One region of the Sporosarcina sp. 6E9 genome, then DNA from elsewhere that is predicted to be linked to it. Evidence: predicted binding sites of a transcription regulator. Region 1 holds the regulator's gene; each other region holds the start of a gene.
The links. The regulator CtsR, encoded in region 1, represses protease genes until heat stress. The targets are predictions, from matches to a motif close to ATGGTCAATAAAGGTCAAACA.

Region 1 (7,212 bases):
CGCTATTTGGCCGTCTTTGGTTACATGCCCTACGAGAAATATCGCGATATTTTGCGTCTTCGCGATGCGCATGAGCTCAGCTGTACATTCACGCACTTGCGTAATGCTTCCCGGTGCTGATTTCACTTCTGGATGATGAATCGTCTGGATAGAGTCAACGATGACAAACTTTGGTTTTACTTCTTCGATTGTGTGATGGATTTGCTCCAAATCAGTTTCAGCGTATATGTAAAGTTCATCCGATAAAACACCCAGTCGTTCCGCTCGCAATTTCGTTTGGCGAATCGACTCTTCACCTGAGATATACAAAACACGATGGCCTGCATTCGCGAGAAGCGAGGATACTTGAAGGAGAAGCGTTGACTTACCAATACCCGGATCACCGGCAGTTAGAAGAAGAGAACCTGGTACGATTCCGCCCCCAAGAACTCGGTTTAATTCACCTAAATCGGTTTCGACACGGGGCTCTGCATTTGTTTCGATTTTACTGATTGGCATGGCTTTTTGACGCACGTTTTCGGAGTGTTGGAAAGCGCCGCGAGGGCCTTTACTAACCACTTCTATTTCTTCATTCATTGTGTTCCATTCACCGCAGCCTGGGCAACGGCCCATCCATTTAGGAGATTCATAGCCACAATCTTTACACATGAATTTCGACTTTCGTTTTGACATATTTACCTCCAAAGAGGGAAAGGACAGTCCTAGACCGCCAAACGTTCTGACGGGGGACTATCCTATTTCCACCATTATTTTTCTGCGATAACTTCTTCTTTTGATTCGACGGCATCTTTTGTTTGTACGACAAATTCGTCATTTTCGACATCGACGACGACTTTACCACCCGTTAGAATCATTCCCTTTAGGAGTTCTTCAGATAACCTGTCTTCGATATGTTTTTGAAGCGCGCGGCGTAATGGTCGCGCACCATATTCTGGGTCGTAACCAACTTCGGAAATCTTCAGTTTCGCAGCGTCTGTTAATTCAAGCACAATATCTTGTTCTTGTAGACGATTTGATAATTCGTTTGCCATAAGCGTAACGATTTTACGCAAGTGTTCTTTTTCAAGTGAGTGGAAGACAATCATTTCGTCAACGCGGTTCAAGAACTCAGGACGGAATGTTTTCTTCAACTCTTCTAACATCGTTGATTTCATGCCCTCATAGTTATGATCGGAATCTTGTAGATTAAAGCCGACATAACGGTTCTTCTTAAGGGCATCCGCACCTACGTTAGATGTCATAATCACAACAGTGTTTCTGAAATCGACGGTACGGCCTTTTGAATCCGTTAATCGACCGTCTTCTAATACTTGAAGAAGAATGTTAAAGACATCTGGATGTGCTTTTTCAATTTCATCAAGCAAAATAACGGAATACGGTTTGCGACGAACTTGCTCGGTTAATTGGCCGCCGTCATCGTGACCGACATAACCCGGAGGTGAACCGACTAGACGAGAAGTCGAATGCTTCTCCATATATTCGGACATGTCGACACGAATCATCGCATCTTCATCGCCGAACATTGTTTCCGCTAGCGCCCTTGCCAGTTCTGTTTTCCCGACCCCTGTAGGCCCTAGGAAAATAAATGAACCAATTGGTCGTTTCGGATCTTTAAGCCCCGCACGCGCGCGTCGGATCGCTTTAGAGATGGCTGTGACAGCTTCCGCCTGACCAATTACACGCTCGTGCAATGTGTCTTCCATTTTCAGTAACTTAATCGACTCAGTTTCAGCGATTTTGGATACTGGAATACCAGTCCACATGGCGACGACTTGTGCGATGTCATTTACGGTTACTTTCGATTCCGTCTTGCCTTGTTCTTCTTTCCAAGCTTTTTTCGTTTTATCGAGTTCATCTTTCATCTTCTGTTCCTTGTCGCGGAACGAAGCAGCTTTTTCAAACTCTTGACTTTGAACAGCTTCATTTTTTTCGGACCGAATGGCTTCTAATTTCGTTTCAAGTTCTTTCAAGTTCGGCGGTGTTGTGTATGAACGTAATCGCACTTTCGAACCCGCTTCATCAATTAAATCAATCGCTTTGTCCGGCAGGAATCTGTCCGAGATATATCGATCTGACATTTTCGCTGCAGCATCGATTGCTTCATCTGTGATTTTCACGCGGTGATGCGCCTCGTAACGGTCGCGCAACCCTTTAAGAATTTGAATCGATTCCTCGACAGATGGTTCGTCAACTTGAATCGGTTGAAAACGTCTTTCAAGCGCTGCATCTTTTTCAATGTATTTACGGTATTCATCAAGCGTTGTCGCACCGATACATTGGAGTTCTCCGCGCGCAAGGGATGGTTTCAAAATATTCGATGCATCGATGGCACCTTCTGCGCCGCCTGCCCCGATAAGCGTATGAAGTTCATCAATGAATAAAATAACGTTGCCCGCTTGGCGAATTTCTTCCATTACTTTTTTCATGCGGTCTTCAAATTCACCGCGGTATTTCGTACCCGCAACGACCGTCCCCATATCAAGCGTCATCACGCGTTTATCGCGAAGAATTTCCGGCACTTCATTGTTCACGACTTGCTGCGCAAGCCCTTCTGCAATCGCCGTTTTACCAACACCCGGTTCTCCAATTAGCACCGGATTGTTTTTCGTGCGGCGTGCGAGTACTTCAATAACACGCGTAATCTCATTACTTCTCCCAATCACAGGGTCTAGTTGTCCTTCACGGGCCACTTCCGTTAAGTCACGCGCAAGTCCATCTAATGTCGGTGTTGCAGCAGAAGCAGAAGCGTTGGTAGTTGAACCGCTTGAACTTTCGGTAGTTCCCAGCAATTGCAATACTTGCTGGCGTGCTTTGTTAAGACTGACACCGGCATTGCTTAGCACACGCGCCGCTACGCCTTCACCTTCACGGATAAGCGCTAGCAGAATGTGTTCTGTTCCGATATATGAATGATTTAACTTCCTTGATTCATCAACTGATAGTTCAATTACTCTTTTCGCACGCGGCGTATAGTGAACGATAGGACCAACGTCTTTTGTGCCGGATCCCACAAGCTTATTGACACCTTCTTCAATCGTTACAAAACTGACATCGATTGCTTCTAGTGCTTTCGCTGCGATCCCCCCACCCTCGCGAATAAGGCCAAGCAAAATATGCTCTGTACCAATGGACTCGTGTTTCATGCGAATCGCTTCTTCTTGGGCAAGTTGCAACACTTTTTGTGCTCGTTGTGTAAATCGGTTAAACATCATCATTCAGTCCTCTCCTTCTACTATATATAATCTATTCCACAACCTTATACGTCGTTAAACGAAAATAAATAAATCTTTACAAAAAAGGCCCCATCACACTGTCCTTGACCTAATTTGACTAATTATACTTCAATGAAATGTCAGGTACAAAATTATTGCCTATTCTTCCGTTCCTTTTTCAGCAGACGGTCGAGAACCGTCGATGGCAAGTCGTTCACGAAAGAGTTTTGCCCTGAAGATATCCCGTTCTTCTTGTGTTAAGTCCGTTTGAGCAAATTGCTGAAGAAAACCCGGTTGCATGAAAATCATGAGCTCATTGAGAATGGTCATATCCACGTCTTTGATAATGCCTAAATCGATGCCTAGCCGCACATCCGATAAGCAACGAGCAGCTTCGCCCGTTTGCAATAATCTTGAATAGACGAGCGTCCCGAGCGAGCGAAACAAGCGGTTTTCCAGCGCGATTTGCGACTTTTCCACCAATAACTTTCTAGCCCTGCGCTCATGGGCCAGGAGATGCGACGTAATATTGCCCAGGTCCTCCAGAATGTCAGCTTCAGTTTTCCCTAGCGTTACTTGATTGGACACTTGATAAACATTGCCTAGCGCCTTGCTGCCTTCACCATAACTTCCCCGAACGACCAAACCTAAACGCCCGATAGCAGGGATGATTCGGTCAATTTGTTTCGTGATTGTCAAGGCAGGCAAATGCATCATGACAGAAGCCCGCATTCCGGTCCCCGTATTTGATGGGCAACTCGTTAAATAACCGAAGTCTTCATCGAATGCATATGGTAATTCCTTTTCTAAAATGTCGTCAACGCGGTTGGCTTGATTAAACGCCTCTTCCAACTGCAACCCAGGATAAATGCATTGAATTCGAATATGATCTTCTTCATTGACCATGACACTTATCGACTCATCCGATGACAATAAGACTGCGCCGTGTCGTTTGGGGTTTGTCAGATGCGGACTAACCAAATGTTTCTCCACGAGCACTTCACGGTCCAATGAGGATAGTTCGGACATTCTAGAATAGGTATAATCATCTTCGTCGTCATCCAACAAAGTTCCTGCAACGATTTTATCCACGGCTAAAGCTTCATCGTCATTGGCGGCAATCGGAAACCTATAACCCCTTAAATTCCGGGCCAATCGAATGCGTGTGGAGAGTACAATATCAGAGTTTTCACCGTGAGCTGTCATCCAACCTGTCGCTGCGTTTTGAATGAATTTCTCAATCGACATTGCGTTCTTCACCTCCATGCGCAAGCTGCTTTTGGAGTTCATTTGCCTCATCGCGTAAAGCGGCCGCTTCTTCAAATCGTTCTTCCGCTACAGCAACCTGCATTTTCGCACGCACTTCTTCCACTTTTCGTTTGATCGCGTAAACTTTGTTAAATGAAACAGGTATTTTCCCCGTATGGGTTGTGTGACCACTATGCAGTTTGCCAAATACATTCGGTACATGTTGCCTAAATGTGTCATAACAGGTTGCACAGCCAAATTTCCCGATGTCGAGAAACTTGGAAAACGTCAAGTTGCAACCAGGGCATTCGATATTTCCAAATTGATTGCCACGCGCTTGTTGCTGCTCCGTTTTGAATGGCTCCGTTCCACCGAACCATTGAGATAAGAATTGCTGAATCGATAACGGTTCATTATTTGGATCGAAATGAAACGTTTCCGATTGGAATGCACACTTCTCACATAAGTGGCGTTCGACGGCCTCACCTATATATCCTTTTTTAATGATGACGGAAGCGGGTCGTTCTTTACAGTTTTCACAAATCATAGTGTGCCACCTCACTTTTGTTTGGTTACCAATTAGTCTTCTTATAGCTGTTCATAAATTAGCGTTATGAGCATTGCGCGTAAAATACGAGCCCGAATTTCATCGCGTTCCGGAAGCGGAATACGGATGGTCGTTCGATCGACCGCAGCCAGAATCAACTTAGATTCACGCTCAGATATCACTTCTTCATCGATGAGCCGATACACGACATCCAGCGCCATCGTATGCGAAGCACCGCCGTCCAGACCCGCTAGAATATGCTCGATTAATTCTTTACGACTGTTTGGCCGTACACGGAAGATACGAATATAACCTCCGCCGCCACGTTTCGATTCAACGGCATACCCACGCTCTGCTGTAAAACGGGTATTGATCACGTAATTGATTTGCGATGGTACGCATTGAAATTTCTCCGCAACTTCATTGCGCTTAATTTCAATAATGCCATTCTGTTCACTTTCGATAATCGCTTTTAAATACCCTTCAATAATATCAGAAATATTTCGCACGTCCTCACCTCTTTCATCACGGGCGATTAGGCATTGACTTTGACTATCTTTGACTTAATTGTACAATCGAAATTACTGATTCGCAATTGATTTGCATTGGGTTTGGCGATCTAGATAAGTATCGGCGTATAAGGGTAGCGTTTAGACATTTGATTGTCGTGTCGCGGATTTTACGAGATGTAGAGAGGGGTTCGGTTCCGATTGCGCGGAGTTGGGCGGTTGTAGAGAGGAGTTTGGGAGGCGCGGAGTTCAAGCGGTCAGGAGAGGACTTGGTCGAAGATTGCGCTGTGTTCGCGCGGCAAAGAGAGGACTTCGGGAAACGCGCGGAATTCAAACGGCGAGGAGAGGACTTGGTCGAAGTTTGCGCTGAGTTCGCGCAGCAGAGGGAGGACTTCGGGAAAGGCGCGGAATTCATGCGGCGGGGAGAGGACTTCGTTGTCGAACACGACGCCCAAAACGAAAACCATTAAAAAAAGGACTTCCCATCAACCGGGAAGCCCACTTCTTATTATTTCACACTCGTATTCGTCAATTCCCTAACCGGTAAAAATTGCTCCCCAGTCTCTAAATAGGTCAAGACCAGCTTATCGCCTTCTTGAATATAAATCGCGAGAGGTTCGACTTCAGAGGATACGAGAAAGTTTCGACCATCATTTGCAAAAATCGACACTAATGTAAAGTCCCCGACACGCTCTTTAAACACACGGACGACAGTAATTGCTGCTTTGGCCTCTTCTGCATTCGAACTTCCATCCACTGTGCTTCCGCCTCGCTGAAGTGCTGTTTTATAAAGTTTCAATGCTTCATTTGGCGTGTTTCCATACACGGATATTTCTGGATTTGCCGCCGATACGATAAAGTAGTTTTGTAAAAATCCGTTCGAGTCTAGAACTGGCGTCAGCCAACTCGCTTCGCCGTAAAAATTATATAGAACCGGCATTTCGCCAGACCATTTCTTCTCAATAAATTTCTTCTCGATAATTTGAAGCGCACCTTGCGAATCCATATACGACTCTTCGAGATTTCCAGTGTAGTAAGTCGCCTTCCCTGTACGACCATCCGTTAGCGCATAGCCCAACATCGAATCTACGCCTTCTTTCGGACTCGTAAAGTCTGTGAAGTAATACATATGACCTTCCTCATCAAATATCGGACTCACATTTGCTTCTGTTCCTTCATCTGAAGGGAGTTTTACATCTTTTTTACCGACAATCGAATTCCAAAAACCATGAATATAATTCCCGAAATAGCTGTTTTGCAGACTTACGGCTTCCGGAGAAACTGCACCGTTAATAAATGCGGGCACTTCAGAAATTGCGAACTTTTCAATATCGCCCGTTGCCGGATCAAGCATGACAATTCCTTTGACATCAAAACCGTTACGTGCGGTTATAAATTCTCCGTATGAACGAATGTAATGTGGTTTACCTTCATCGTCGACTTCCAACTGAACATCACCGTAAAAGATTAAGTCCGGCATGGCCATTCGGATGCGTCGCTCCACATTCTTACCAAAAAAGGAGGACGGGGTGTACACCATTTCAGCTTTCACAAACTTTGGATTGTCTGCCGAATCGGTCGCACTCATCGTAAAGTATCCAGGTGTCGTTTTCGCGCTCCACCATTTGAAGAACCCTGAGAATTCAACAGGCGCGATATAGACGAAATCATCGCCCACCTTCTGGATTTGCAAGTT
Region 2 (7,212 bases), on a different contig from region 1:
TTAAAATCGGAACATTACTAGGGTTTCTTTCGGCAGTTTCCTGGGCGATCGGAACACTATTAATCAAAACATGGGGACAAACAATAAATGTGTGGGTGTTAACTGCCTATCAAATGTTGTTTGGGGGACTGATCCTCTTTGGCGGAAGTTTTATCTTAGAAGAACCATTTTTCGAACCAAATATCATTTCTATTTTTATTCTTTTATGGTTGGCTATTATGGCTTCAGTAGTACAATTTGCAGTATGGTTTTATTTACTTACAATTGGGGATCCAGGAAAAACAAGCGCTTTTTTATTTTTAGCTCCATTCTTTGGTGTCATCTCGGGTTGGCTTCTCTTAGACGAACCAATCCATTGGTATGTAATGCTTGGGGGCGTCTTTATATTTATCGGAATTTTCATGGTGAACTGGGTTCCGAAAATAAATCTTAAACGCATATGAATGTTGGCGCGCGTAGAAATGAGACAAGTCGAAAAATACGAATACCGTGGGTCGCTCACTAGTGGATGATGAATGGCGTAATAGAGGCGGTGTCGATTCATCGGTGCCGCTATACACCGTGCAATTTTAGCAAATGATATTTCCGAATGAAAATAAAAATGGAAGCTAATCAAATTTGATTGGCTTCCATTTTTCGTTAATGCAAGTGTAGTGGAACTCACAATAACGCAGATAAAGGTTGTGGGATTCAAATCCTATCATTTGTGAATATAGACAGTTGTTCCAAGCAACACCCTAGATGCTAAGTCTAATACATCTTTGTTATACATTCGTATACATCCGTGTGACACGTTTTTTCCGATAGAGGAAGGATTATTTGTGCCGTGTATCCCATAATGGGGTTTTGATAATCCCATCCAAAACACGCCGAAAGGGCCGCCTGGATTCAGTTGTTTATTTATAATTTTGTATTTTCCCAAAGGAGTTGATGTCACCATTTTTCCCACAGCGACTGGGTAAGTTTTGATGAGATGTTGATCATTGTATAGTCTTAAACGGTGTTTTCGTGTGGATATATCAATCCAAAGTTTAATAAGATCGCCTCCATACCAAATGATTGTTAACTTATTGTATGGGCGAAAACTTCAGAGAGCAGGGCTTGATGTTCGTGATTTCTTATTATTGTTTTACGATTCGAAAGTTTTATTGCAAGAGAACTTAATTAACGTACCGGTTTTCCAAACCTTAAAGAATACTATTTAAACACAAAAAATAACCCATCATTGAGTTGAAGGCTCAGATGGGTTATCACTAACAGAACAGCCGACACCGTTTATTCAAGTTCTATATATTATACAATTCGAAAATGTCTATTGTAAGTGGAGCTAATTTACGAACCGATTTGCCAAAGTTTCATGAATAATTGGTGCGCAGGTACGATTTTAAAAACGAAAAATGCTATACTTATGGTGTAAATTGAACCGATTTTAATTAGGAGGAAGCTAATATGACAAGCGAAAATAATAAGGAATTATCAATAGAACAACGAGAAGAATTAATCGAGAATTTGAAGGTTCGGTTTGAAAGAAATATGAACCGCCATGAAGGTCTTGCGTGGGATAAAGTCCAAGAAAAGCTGGATGCTAATCCTGAAAAACTATGGTCGCTAAATGAAATGGAGAGAACTGGAGGAGAACCAGATGTTGTGGACTATGATATAAAGAATGAAATTTACGTTTTTCATGATTGTTCGGCGGAAAGTCCTAAAGGTCGTAGAAGTGTTTGTTACGACCGTGAAGCGTTAGAATCAAGAAAAAAACATAAACCAGAAAATAGCGTTATTGATATGGCAACTGCTATGGGCATTGAACTTTTAACGGAAAATCAATATCGAGCGTTACAGGAACTTGGAAAATTCGATATGAAAACATCGAGTTGGGTGCAAACACCATCTAACATTAGAGAACTCGGTGGTGCTATTTTTTGCGATCGTCGCTATGACACTGTTTTTGTGTATCACAATGGGGCCGAGTCCTACTATGCGGCTAGAGGATTTCGTGGCTCGTTAAGGGTCTAGATTTACTGGTGGCCATCATTTCTAGATCCATCCGCAAGTTCATGGCTAGGATGGGGTGTCCGTCAATCGATTTAACGGATCGGCGGACATTTTAGATTAGGCGTGTTTTGTTCCTATCGCCAAAAGCTCGTATAACCGGCCTTATCTTGAATATTAAAATCAATCATCTTCCCAAGTAATTCATAGTTAACGGGTTCATTCCACGGAATTCGAAACAAGCCCTTGGTAGCGCTATAACCAGCTTGTGCAATGTCATCGGAAAATAGCGTTATGCCTACTGGTTCCGGCGAAACGCTTAAATGATGCTTCGCTGTTGAAAAACCGATAATAAATGTGTCTTGGTGCGTAAACATTGGCGTATTCCACTTGATTTGCGGTTCAAGATTCGGAAATTTATCAGCAACCCACGTCAATATTTCCTTTGTTTAATCATGGTGGTCGGGATTATCAATACCTGTTAAATACTTTTCAAAAACCTCCATGACTTCCTCCTTCAATTCAACAAAATAATTGCTTCTTCACATTATACAATTCAGGCATATCTCTTACAAGGGGACGTTCTTTAATCACAATACAGAATGATCTCGAGTGTAGAATGTATTTATTTAACGCATTAATGTTTGAGGTAACTTTAGAAACATTGAGTAAAATGAAATAGATTGTCGACTTTTACATTATCCGTTTTTTTATTGCGTAATAATGTAGTATGTAAGCAAAGTAATCAGAAGATGATAGTAATCATACATGAACCGGATAGAGGTAAAAACCAATGGCATATATTATATTAATTGTTGGATTTGCATTGTTGATCAAAGGCGCTGACTTTTTTGTTGACGGGTCTTCCAATATTGCGAGACTGCTTCAGGTCCCGCCTATTTTAATCGGCTTAACAATTGTCGCATTGGGAACAAGTTCCCCGGAGGCGACTGTCAGTATTATTGCAGCTCTTGAAGGAAATGCAGAAGTTGCAGTGGGAAACGTAGTCGGAAGCAATATTCTTAATACTACGCTCGTTGTAGGCGTGACTGCTTTTCTGTATCCATTGATGGTTCAAAGTGAGACGATTAGAAAAGAAATCCCGTTTACAATACTCGCAAGTGTGGCATTGCTTATTCTTATGAGTGATATTGCATTACAGGGATTCAGTAGCAACATGATAACACGCAGTGATGGTTTGATCCTCTTGTTGTTTCTTTCGATCTTTATGTATTATGTGATTGAGATTGGGCTAAAAAGCCGAAAAAATGCAGCGAACGTACCAGCACCAAAGAATATCAGCTGGGGTAAAAATATATTCATTACGATAGTAGGGCTGGTTGGAATTATATTTGGAGGGAACTTGGTCGTAGAAAACGGCATGGAAATTGCTTTTTCCCTTGGCATGAGTGAAACATTGGTAGGACTAACGATTATTGCAATCGGAACGTCACTTCCTGAACTAGTCACTTCTATTTCAGCGGCACTGAAAAAAGAAAGTGAAATCGCGCTTGGAAATATTGTTGGAAGTAATATTTTCAACATTTTGTTTGTACTCGGTGCCTCGGCTACAATTTCTCCATTAGCGGTGAACGATAAAGTATTTAGTGACGTCGTGTTTATGATTGTACTGACTGTTGTATTATTGATTTTTTCAAGGACCAGTTTCAAAGTTGGAAAGCGTGAAGGGGTGGTGCTTGCCGCCGCCTACATTATTTATTTAGTCTATATAATATTACGAAATTAATGGCGTCAATTATGCCTAGGGATATTGTATATAATTTGACAACTGTGCAAGAAACTAACTCGATTGTTTGATCATTCAAGAATGTTTATTGCACAGGTATGATTTTAAGTTGATAAAGAGTAAAAAATAATGAAATGACTGTGGTATTAGTGGGTGAGAAACTTTTAGTAGTTACTTTAATTTCATCAGAATGGAGTTTAAATTATGCAAAGATTTGCCATCATGACTGTCGGTAAGACCCATAGCGGAAAAACTACATTTTCGAAAGTATTGGAACAACAGTTGCACAACTCATTGGTAGTCGACCAAGATAATCACGCGGAATTCATCAATGCGTATTATAAAACTTTAATGCCTAAGGAAGGGCCAAACACATTCAAGTACGCGATTTCCAAAACAGTTATAGATTATGCAATAGATCAAACTGATTTTCATCTGATCTTAAGTAATGCAAATCGTGGGCTGAAGGGGCGAGTGAGTTTACTAGAATACCTGAAGAGCAAGGGGTTTATCAGCATTATCGTTAATTTCGATATTCCGGATCATGTTCTACTGGAACGCATTTCAGCGAGTCAACGTAGCACAACAATATTTAGAACCGCATCGACATTTGAGGAAGTTCTTAAACGACAACAAGCTGAGACTGAAAAAGATGGTGTGATAGAACCTCGGGAAGGCGAAGCAAATTATTTATTTGGGATTAAAAGCTCCGATGATGTGCCAGCTGTTATTTCAGAAATTGTAAAAGCCGTGCAAAACTTATGAAATCTTTAATAAGTTAGTAGTGGAATTTTGCATTTTAGTTATCTTAAACCGTCTGTAATCTTAAGAATATCCAATTGAAAGTCGCTTGCAGAATGATTTCTGTGAGCGACTTTTTTAATGTAAGCAGGATTCTTGAAAGTCAAACTAGGTCAGTGTATAATAAATGTATAGTCAAAGATAGTCAAAGTCAGACACGGAAGATATATATCAAGATTACCAAGGAGGAAACATATATGAAATGTCAACTATGTGGTCAAAATGGAGCAACGATGAATCTGAGACTCCGGATGAATCAGCAAAATATGCAATTGAACATGTGTCATACATGTTTCGGTCAAATACAAGGTCAATTGAATGCAGGCAAGATGCCGTCATTGGGTAATGAAGGAAATCACTTTTTCCAAGCAAACGGCGGAGGGCAGGCACGAACTCAGACACAACAAGTTGAGGAAAATATAGAGCATGGCTTGTTAGATCAATTAGGGAAAAACATCTCAAACGACGCGAGGGAAGGGCTAATTGATCCAGTTATCGGGCGCGATCAAGAAGTGAAGCGCGTAATTGAAACTTTAAATAGAAGAAATAAAAACAATCCCGTGTTAATCGGAGAACCTGGTGTCGGTAAAACAGCAATTGCTGAGGGCCTTGCAGTCAAAATTCATGAAGGCAATGTACCGATGAAACTGATGAACAAAGAAGTGTACTTGTTAGATGTCGCTTCACTTATCAGTAATACAGGTATTCGAGGTCAGTTTGAAGAAAGAATGAAGGAATTAATCGAAGAACTTCAAACACGGACAGACGTTATTTTATTCATCGATGAAATTCACTTACTTGTTGGTGCAGGACAGACTGAAGGCTCACAAATGGATGCCGGAAATATTTTGAAACCAGCATTGGCACGCGGTGGCTTGCAACTCATCGGTGCGACGACATTAAAAGAATATCGTCAAATTGAAAAAGATGCTGCGCTTGAACGTCGATTCCAGCCAATCATCGTTAACGAACCGTCTGCAGAAGATACGATTAAAATCTTGAACGGGATTAAAAATCGTTACGAAAATTTCCACGAAGTACGTTATTCTGATGAGGCGGTTCAAGCTTTTGTTACATTGTCTGAGCGCTATATTCAAGACCGATTTCTACCAGATAAAGCAATTGATTTGATGGATGAAGTTGGATCACGTTTAAATCTTGAACATGTAGTAGCTGATTCGAACTTGATTGAAACACGTTTGAACGAGGTTATTCGAGAAAAAGAAGAAGCGGCAGATGTGGAAGATTATGAAAAAGCAGCAAATTTACGACATGAAGAAATTAAGCTTAATAAACAATTAGAGGAATCGAAACAAAACGGGGAAGCCGGAATTGTAGAAGTTACTGTTGCTGATATTGAATTGATTGTCGAAGAAAAAACAGGGATTCCTGTCACAAAACTACAAGCGGCGGAACAAGCAAAGATGAAGGGCATCGCTGAAAATCTTGGCAAAGAAATCATTGGTCAAGAAGAAGCGGTCGATAAAATTGCAAAAGCGATACGTCGCAGTCGTGCGGGGCTCAAATCAAAAACCCGTCCAATTGGATCTTTCTTATTTGTGGGGCCAACGGGTGTCGGTAAGACGGAAATTACAAAAGTCTTAGCAGAAGAGCTATTCGGTTCACGCGACTCGTTAATTCGTCTTGATATGAGTGAATATATGGAGAAACATGCGGTGTCTAAAATTATCGGTTCACCTCCAGGTTATGTAGGTCATGAAGAAGCCGGTCAATTGACTGAACAAATTCGTCGTAAACCGTATTCAATTTTACTTCTGGATGAAATTGAAAAAGCGCATCCGGATGTTCAAAATATGTTCCTGCAAATTATGGAAGACGGCCGTTTAACAGATTCACATGGTCGTACCGTCAGCTTTAAAGATACAGTCATCATTATGACGAGTAACGCCGGAACGGGTGAGAGAAAAGTAAGCGTCGGATTCAATCAAACAGAACATGAATCGGTTACGACGCTCGAAACATTAGGTAATTATTTCAAACCTGAGTTTCTCAACCGTTTCGATGCAATTGTATCATTCAATGAATTGACAGAAGAGAATTTACTAGAAATCGTTGACTTGATGCTTGTGGATTTACAAGAAACAATCGAAGAAAATGATATTAATATTACGATTTCGGATGAAGCAAAACAAGTCTTGGTGAAACTAGGCTATGACAAACGATTCGGAGCTCGACCACTTCGTAGAGTGATTCAAGACAAGATAGAGGATCCATTAACGGATCTCATTTTAGAAGAGGAAAGCGTTGAAAAAGTCCATGTCGATGTTGTGGAAGAAGAGATTGTAGTTTCAAAAGTATAAGTAACCCGAAAAACCACTGAAAAACATTATCAGTGGTTTTTCAAATTTATTTTTTTATAGAGGCAACAGCATGATAACTTGCGTAGTTCAGATGGGAAACCTGAACGCTCACAATTACATTTCGGATTGATTTTTGTAAAAATGGTTTGACTCTTCCTGTATAGTCTTCCAAAGACTTACATTCATAGCTTCGCGGAAGAAGCGCTACATACTTGCAAATTGTTTTACCTGGTAAATCATATTCTGAAGGTATTTCTTCTATTACCTCTAGCGCAATCGTTTTCCTCTTAAGTTTCTTGCTAGTCATTTTTTTGTCGTTTGATAAAAACGTCACAACACCGCTTGCAT
Region 3 (7,212 bases), on a different contig from region 1:
ACTTGTATTCGGAATGATACCAATGCTCGCAGCGACAAAATCAACATCAAAATTCATCCCGTTTTTCATAATCAATTTCTTGTCTTCCACGCGCTCAATCTCATCGTTAAAATAAAATTCGACGCCGTTATCTGCCATTTCCTTGTATAAGATATCCGATATTTCTCTATCCATCGCTTTCATGACTCGATCATTTCGTTCAATTAGCGCAGTTTTTATTCCCAAATGCCTAAAGTTCTCGGCAAGTTCGACGCCTATAAATCCACCGCCGATAATGGCGCATGATTTTGGCTGTTCTCGTTCAATAAACTCTTGGATATATTCCATATCGGTATAACTTTTTAAAGTGATTAAAGGTAACTTTCCTATACCTTTAATATCTGGTATACGTGACTTTCCACCTGTCGACAAGATAAGTTTATCGTATTCAAGCGTGAAAACTTCATCTGTTTCAAGGTTTTGGACTTGCACTGTTTTCGTTTCACGGTTAATAGACGTCGCATCATGGCGAGTGAGTATTGAAATATTACGTTTCTCACCAAACTTATCAGGAGAAGGCCCACCCACTTTTGTCTTATCTTCTATTAAGCCTCCGATAACATACGGTAATCCGCAGGTACCGTAACCGATTTTCTTTTCATGACCTATTAGTGTGATATCAGCATTGGGAAGCACGCGCCTAATTTGCGATGCAACGGTAGATCCTCCAGCGACAGCACCAATTATAACTACTTTCACAATATCACCCTTTATGACTTAGTATTATTCAAGTTTATTCAGGAAAAAGATTGACACCGTGCCAGGTCCGGCATGTGCTCCTATAACTGATCCAATCATGTGAATTTCAATATTTCTTGGTTGAAACTTTTCTTCCACTAACGCTTTCAATTCGAGCGCAATTGTTTCATCATCGCCATGACTGATTGCAATGGTTTGTTTGGTTAAATTGTCCCCGCGTTCTTCCATTAACTCAACGATGCGACGCAATACTCTTTTACGCCCGCGATGTTTTTCAATGGGAACTAACTTTCCACCTTCTACATGCAATAAGGGTTTAATATTTAATAATCCACCGATAAATGCGCTAGCCTTTGAAACTCTACCCCCACGTGCCATATAATCGAGATCCTCAACGGTAAATAGATGTTCCATATGGTCGGCCATAAATTGAATCTTTTCTTCAATTTCTTCCAGCGTTTCACCTGCATTACGAAGTCTAACGGCTTCTTTTATAAGAAGTCCATATCCAAGAGATGCGCATTTTGAATCCAGAATGAGCAAATTCAAATCTTTGTTTTCCTCTTTGACCTGGTCACGCATCATTACCGCGGTATTGTAAGTACCCGATAATTCAGATGAAAACGCAATATATATACCTTCTTCGCCAGAATTCGAAAGCTCGGTCCATCTTTCCAACAATTCTTCAGGGGAAACTTGTGATGTTTTGGGTTGTCCGCCGTTTCGAATCGTTTTGTATACTTCACGGGAATCTATTTCAACGATATCTTCATACTCTTTCCCATCAATTAAAACATGTAATGGAATTAACGTAACATCATTTTTATCGAAAAATGCTTTGGGTAAATCTGATGCACTATCTGCATATATTCTCATTTACTAATCCCCCTTATCTCTATTTGGTTAAATATTCTTACTTTAATTGTAACCGTTCATCTAGTACTTGTGAAATCCCATCTTCATTATTCGATTTTGATGTCACTTCATCAGCAATCGATTTTAACTCGTCAATCCCGTTTGACATTGCGACACCAACCCCTGCAAATTCAATCATTTCTAAATCATTATTTTCATCACCGAAAGCAATGATGCGTTCTTTCGGAATATCCATCCACTTCGCGACATGTGATAATCCTGCTGCTTTACTGAGACCACTGCGAAAAACTTCGATTACATGACCGAAAGGCGAGTCCCATATACGATTACCCACAACTTCAGCATGAATATGGTCGAGATGTTGAACAATCGTATCAACATTATTTTCATTGGCTTGAATAAGCAAGGACGTCGGATCTTCTTTTAAATAGTTTTGGATCTCCCCAGTTGTTACTTTTGGAGTTCCCATCTTGAAGTTGTCCAAAACTTTTTCATCATGATAATGCAGATAAACATCATCCTTTACTTCGGCAACCATATTGTTCCAAGGAAACTTTTGCATCGCTTCCAAGACTTCTTTCACAACGGAAAGGGAAAGTGTTTCATGAATTGTTTTCCAAGCACGGTTGTCGGGATGATGCACAAAAGCACCATTAAAATTGACAATAGGCGTAGTTAGTCCAAGCTGGCGATAATAAAACTCAGTCGCACGAAACGGTCTGCCTGTTGCAATCATTACATGATGACCTTCATTTTTAGCTTTTTGCAAAGTTTCAGCTGTCTTTTTTGTTATTATTTTATCATCTGTCAATAGAGTCCCATCGAGATCAAGAACGATTAAATGTGGCTTCAAAATAGACCCCCCCTTTATAAGTAAGTTTACCGTTAAGTCATTATGCAAGTCAAAGAAGCAAGCAGCTAAAACAACCTTTTTGTTTTTCTAGAAAAACTTTGGTACGCTGAAACTAAAAGAAAAAGGTTGTGTTTGTATGATTATGAATGAAGAAACTTGGGGAACAATCCCCTTATTACATATAGTAGAAAATGAAAATGAACAAAAAGAAGTCCCAGTCGTTGTCTTTTTCCATGGATTTACAAGTGCGAAAGAACATAATCTTCACTACGCCTATAATCTTGCAAAAAAGGGGATGCGTGTACTTTTGCCTGACGCTCATTTACACGGCGTTCGTGAAGAAAATTTGGATGAAGCGGAATTATCACTTCGATTTTGGGAAATTGTCATCACCTCCATAGAGGAACTAGGGATAGTTCGTAATGAGTTAACAAGCCGTAATTTATTATCTTCCGCGAAAATTGGCGTTGCCGGAACATCGATGGGTGGAATTACAACTTTAGGTGCGTTGAAAATGTACGAATGGATAGATGCGGCTGCTGTCATGATGGGTGCGGCTGGATTTGTAGAATTAGCAAAAGCTCAAATCAAACAATTTGAATCAGAAGGATTTAAATTGCCTGTGACCAAAAATGAACGAGAGAAATTGTTCACTGATTTAGCTGTATTTGATATTACAAAAAATCAGTCTGTATTGAATCAAAGACCGCTATTCTTCTGGCACGGAAAAAATGATCCAGTTGTTCCTTATAAACCGACATATAAGTTTTATCAAGCTGTAAAAGCTGACTATGCCGCTGTTCCTGACCGACTAAGTTTTGTGACTGATAAATATGCATCCCATGCGGTGACCAGGTCAGGCATGCTTGCTTCTGTAAATTGGCTTGCAAGTCATTTGAATGAATGACAGTTGGCTGTTATGATGAAGGTATCATCTGAATTGGAAGGGGTAAAACAATGAGTCAAGAAATGAAAGACAGTATGATGGGCGCAATTGAAAACGTTATTGACCCTGAGCTTGGGATAGATATAGTAAATCTAGGGCTTGTTTATGATGTTGAATTAGATGAAGATGGTACTGCAAAAGTTACGATGACACTTACATCAATGGGATGTCCAATGGGACCTCAAATTGTTGGAAATATTAAACAAGAACTTATGGAGCTTCCAGAAGTAAAAGATGTAGACGTTAATATTGTTTGGAATCCACCTTGGTCAAAAGACAATATGTCGCGTTATGCAAAAATGGCATTAGGCGTACGATAAGCTTTTTATAAATAACAGACTGTATGACTTATTATTAAGTTGTACAGTCTTTTTTTATGTTTAGGAAACTAAATAATACACGCTACGCCGTGGTTTGCGCTCGCTTTTATTTAAATCAATCTGCTTTACCTAGAGGTTAAATCATTATATAATTTAGTTAGTCAAAGATAGTCAAAGTCAGACGAGAGGAAAGGTGATTATGTATGAGAATGCAAGGACAGCAAGAAGACGAACGGACACCACTTGAACAATTTGGTCGCAACCTTGTAGAAGAAGTGAAAAATGGAAAGATGGATCCTGTCATTGGGCGCGATGAAGAAATTCGTAATACAATTCGTATTTTATCACGGAAAACAAAAAACAATCCGGTCTTGATTGGAGAACCAGGGGTAGGGAAGACGGCAATCGTTGAAGGACTCGCCCAACGAATTGTAAAAGGTGATGTTCCAGAGGGATTAAAGGGACGCGAAATTTTCGAACTTGATATGAGTGCACTTATCGCAGGCGCAAAATACCGGGGTGAATTCGAGGAACGGTTAAAAAGTGTTTTAAAACAAGTAAAAGATAGCGAAGGACAAATTATCCTTTTCATCGATGAAATCCATACAATCGTTGGCGCTGGGAAGTCGGACGGGGCAATGGATGCCGGCAATATGTTAAAGCCTATGTTGGCTCGCGGCGAACTTTATTGTATTGGCGCAACGACACTAGATGAATATCGAATGTATATCGAAAAAGATCCAGCATTGGAGCGTCGTTTTCAGCAAGTCATGGTTCGCGAACCTTCTGTTGAAGATACAGTCTCAATCTTAAGAGGATTAAAAGAAATGTATGAATTGCACCACGGCGTGCGTATCCATGACCGGGCCATTGTAGCAGCAGCCGCTTTGTCGAATCGCTATATTACAGAAAGGTTTTTACCTGACAAAGCCATTGATTTAATCGATGAAGCAAGTGCGATGATTCGAACAGAAATCGATTCGATGCCGCAAGAACTTGACGCCGTTACTCGGAGAATGATGCAACTCGAAATTGAAGAGCAAGCCTTGCAGAAAGAGAAAGATCCAGCGAGTCAAACAAGACTTCAACTTTTACGCGAAGAGTTGCAAGAGCTGAAGGATTCTTCTGCTGATATGCGCGCCCAGTGGGAATCGGAAAAAGAAACTTTAAGTAAAATTCAAGAAAAACGAGAACAGCTTGATCAATTCAGACGAGAGTTAGAAGATGCAGAAAATCGCTATGATTTGAATAAAGCCGCAGAACTTCGCCACGGAAAAATTCCTGCAATGGAGGCTGAACTTAAAACATTTGAAGCGCCATTACTTGATGGTAAAGAAAATCGACTTTTACGTGAGGAAGTAACTGAGGAAGAAATCGCGACAATTGTTGCCAGATGGACAGGCATTCCGGTAACTAAATTGGTTGAAGGTGAAAGGGAAAAGCTCCTACGTTTACGTGAAACGCTACAAGAGCGCGTTATTGGGCAAGACGATGCCGTTCAACTTGTAACTGAAGCTGTATGGCGAGCACGTGCAGGCATTCAAGATCCCAATAAACCCATTGGCTCATTCCTGTTTCTTGGCCCAACGGGGGTAGGGAAGACGGAGCTCGCGAAAACGTTAGCCGCGACATTATTTGATTCGGAAGATCATTTCATTCGCATTGATATGTCTGAATATATGGAGAAACATAGTGTTTCTCGACTTGTCGGCGCACCCCCTGGATATATTGGTTATGAAGAAGGCGGACAATTAACGGAAGCTGTTCGACGCAATCCTTATTCAGTTGTGCTATTAGATGAAATTGAAAAAGCGCATCCAGATGTGGCTAATATACTTCTACAAGTGCTTGATGATGGCCGCATTACAGACAGCCAAGGAAGGCTAGTCAATTTCACAAATACGGTTATCATAATGACTTCAAATATTGGCTCATCCTATTTGTTACATGGATTAGCGGATACTGAAAACCATGCCGCTGAAGATCTTGTCATGGCTGAGTTAAGAAATCATTTCAAGCCAGAGCTATTGAACCGAATGGATGACATTATTATTTTTCATTCATTAACTGGTAATGCATTTAAGCGAATTGCAGGGAAAATGATTGAAGACCTCGTAATGAGACTTGACGAGCAAGAAGTGACGATGAAATACGAAGAAGCGGTTTTGGATTGGATTGTCGAAGAAGGGACAGATGCGGATTTCGGCGCACGCCCATTGAAACGATTTATCCAAAGGCATGTCGAGACTGTCGTCGCGCGTGAATTAATCAAAGGCGACATTGGCCCGAACGGAGAATTTCTACTTACGATGGCCGACGGTGAACTCGTTGTAAAAAAACAATAGAACTAAAAAGCAGCTATGGCGTATTTCTCCATAGCTGCTTTTTTAAAATCAATTATCCGAAATAGGTCCTTCTGGCATTGATTCACCAACAAGAATGACTAAAACTCCTACAACTGCTGCTATAATTATACCCGCTTCAAAATTGAATGGAACGTTTGCAATCGCTCCAACAACATAATTAAGCAACGTAACTAAAGCGAATGCCCATACAAAAGTTAAAATGAATCTCAATTTAGCTCACCTCTACATTACTATTTCCTCAAACAATCATACCATAGGCTTGACAGTTGGGAAACAATTATTCAATTAATATAAAGTTTATTTTGGCGAATTGGTGTCGGCCTGTTGTAAAAATCATTCGAATCTCTTATGATTAATACCAGGTACTAATATTAGATGATAAAGAACGGAGGATATTTTTATGAATGCAGGTTTATTAGGAGTAGGAAAATACGTTCCGTCACATATATTAACAAACGCGGATCTTGAAAAACGAATGGATACATCCGATGAATGGATTCGTACTATGACAGGTATTGAGGAAAGAAGAATTGCTGCCGATGATATGGATACATCACATATGGCATACAACGCGGCGGTCAATGCGATAGAAAATTCCGGGGTAAGCCCAGATGACATCGGGTTAATACTTGTCGCCACAGTTACACCGGATCGTCCTTTTCCATCCGTTTCGACGATGCTACAAGAACAGTTAGGCGCTAAAAACGCAGCTGCAATGGATATTTCCGCGGCATGCGCGGGCTTTATGTATGGTTTGGTGACTGCGAAACAGTTTGTTGAATCAAGCACATACGATTACGTGCTCGTCGTTGGTGTTGAGAAATTATCCAAAATAACGGATTGGGATGATCGGAATACAGCTGTCCTATTTGGCGACGGTGCAGGCGCAGCGGTTGTTGGAAAAGTAAGTGAAGGTCGCGGAATTTTATCTTTCGAACTAGGTGCAGATGGGTCGGGCGGTAAACATCTTTATCAAGATGAAAAGCTGATTATGAACGGCCGTGAAGTATTTAAATTTGCAGTACGTCAAATGGGGCAGTCTGCATTGAATGTAATCGAGAAGGCTGGCTTGGGTAAAGACGATGTTGATTATTTAATCCCACATCAGGCTAA

Region 2: J4G36_RS07100 (ATP-dependent Clp protease ATP-binding subunit) is a predicted target of CtsR. The motif match lies at 4,675-4,695, and genes of this name have one in related genera.
Region 3: J4G36_RS08615 (ATP-dependent Clp protease ATP-binding subunit) is a predicted target of CtsR. The motif match lies at 3,891-3,911, and genes of this name have one in related genera.

The regions. Positions count from the first base shown of each region.
Region 1 covers NZ_JAGEMN010000003.1:259,367-266,578, forward strand. The annotation lists gene radA (DNA repair protein RadA) at 1-672, opposite strand, end outside; gene J4G36_RS14425 (ATP-dependent Clp protease ATP-binding subunit) at 747-3,212, opposite strand; gene mcsB (protein-arginine kinase McsB) at 3,372-4,460, opposite strand; gene J4G36_RS14435 (UvrB/UvrC motif-containing protein) at 4,450-5,007, opposite strand; gene J4G36_RS14440 (CtsR family transcriptional regulator) at 5,049-5,516, opposite strand; gene J4G36_RS14445 (hypothetical protein) at 5,774-5,983, opposite strand; gene J4G36_RS14450 (hypothetical protein) at 6,025-7,212, opposite strand, start outside.
Region 2 covers NZ_JAGEMN010000001.1:1,353,930-1,361,141, reverse strand. The annotation lists gene J4G36_RS07130 (DMT family transporter) at 1-443, shown strand, start outside; gene J4G36_RS07125 (L,D-transpeptidase) at 701-1,036, opposite strand; gene J4G36_RS07120 (DUF4256 domain-containing protein) at 1,450-2,019, shown strand; partial or broken gene J4G36_RS07115 (iron chaperone) at 2,133-2,501, opposite strand; gene J4G36_RS07110 (calcium/sodium antiporter) at 2,789-3,742, shown strand; gene J4G36_RS07105 (AAA family ATPase) at 3,947-4,507, shown strand; gene J4G36_RS07100 (ATP-dependent Clp protease ATP-binding subunit) at 4,741-6,864, shown strand; gene J4G36_RS07095 (cytoplasmic protein) at 6,911-7,212, opposite strand, start outside.
Region 3 covers NZ_JAGEMN010000001.1:1,665,674-1,672,885, reverse strand. The annotation lists gene J4G36_RS08640 (CoA-disulfide reductase) at 1-738, opposite strand, end outside; gene J4G36_RS08635 (DegV family protein) at 763-1,614, opposite strand; gene J4G36_RS08630 (Cof-type HAD-IIB family hydrolase) at 1,652-2,467, opposite strand; gene J4G36_RS08625 (prolyl oligopeptidase family serine peptidase) at 2,610-3,374, shown strand; gene J4G36_RS08620 (metal-sulfur cluster assembly factor) at 3,425-3,733, shown strand; gene J4G36_RS08615 (ATP-dependent Clp protease ATP-binding subunit) at 3,943-6,078, shown strand; gene J4G36_RS08610 (DUF2929 family protein) at 6,127-6,309, opposite strand; gene J4G36_RS08605 (beta-ketoacyl-ACP synthase III) at 6,500-7,212, shown strand, end outside.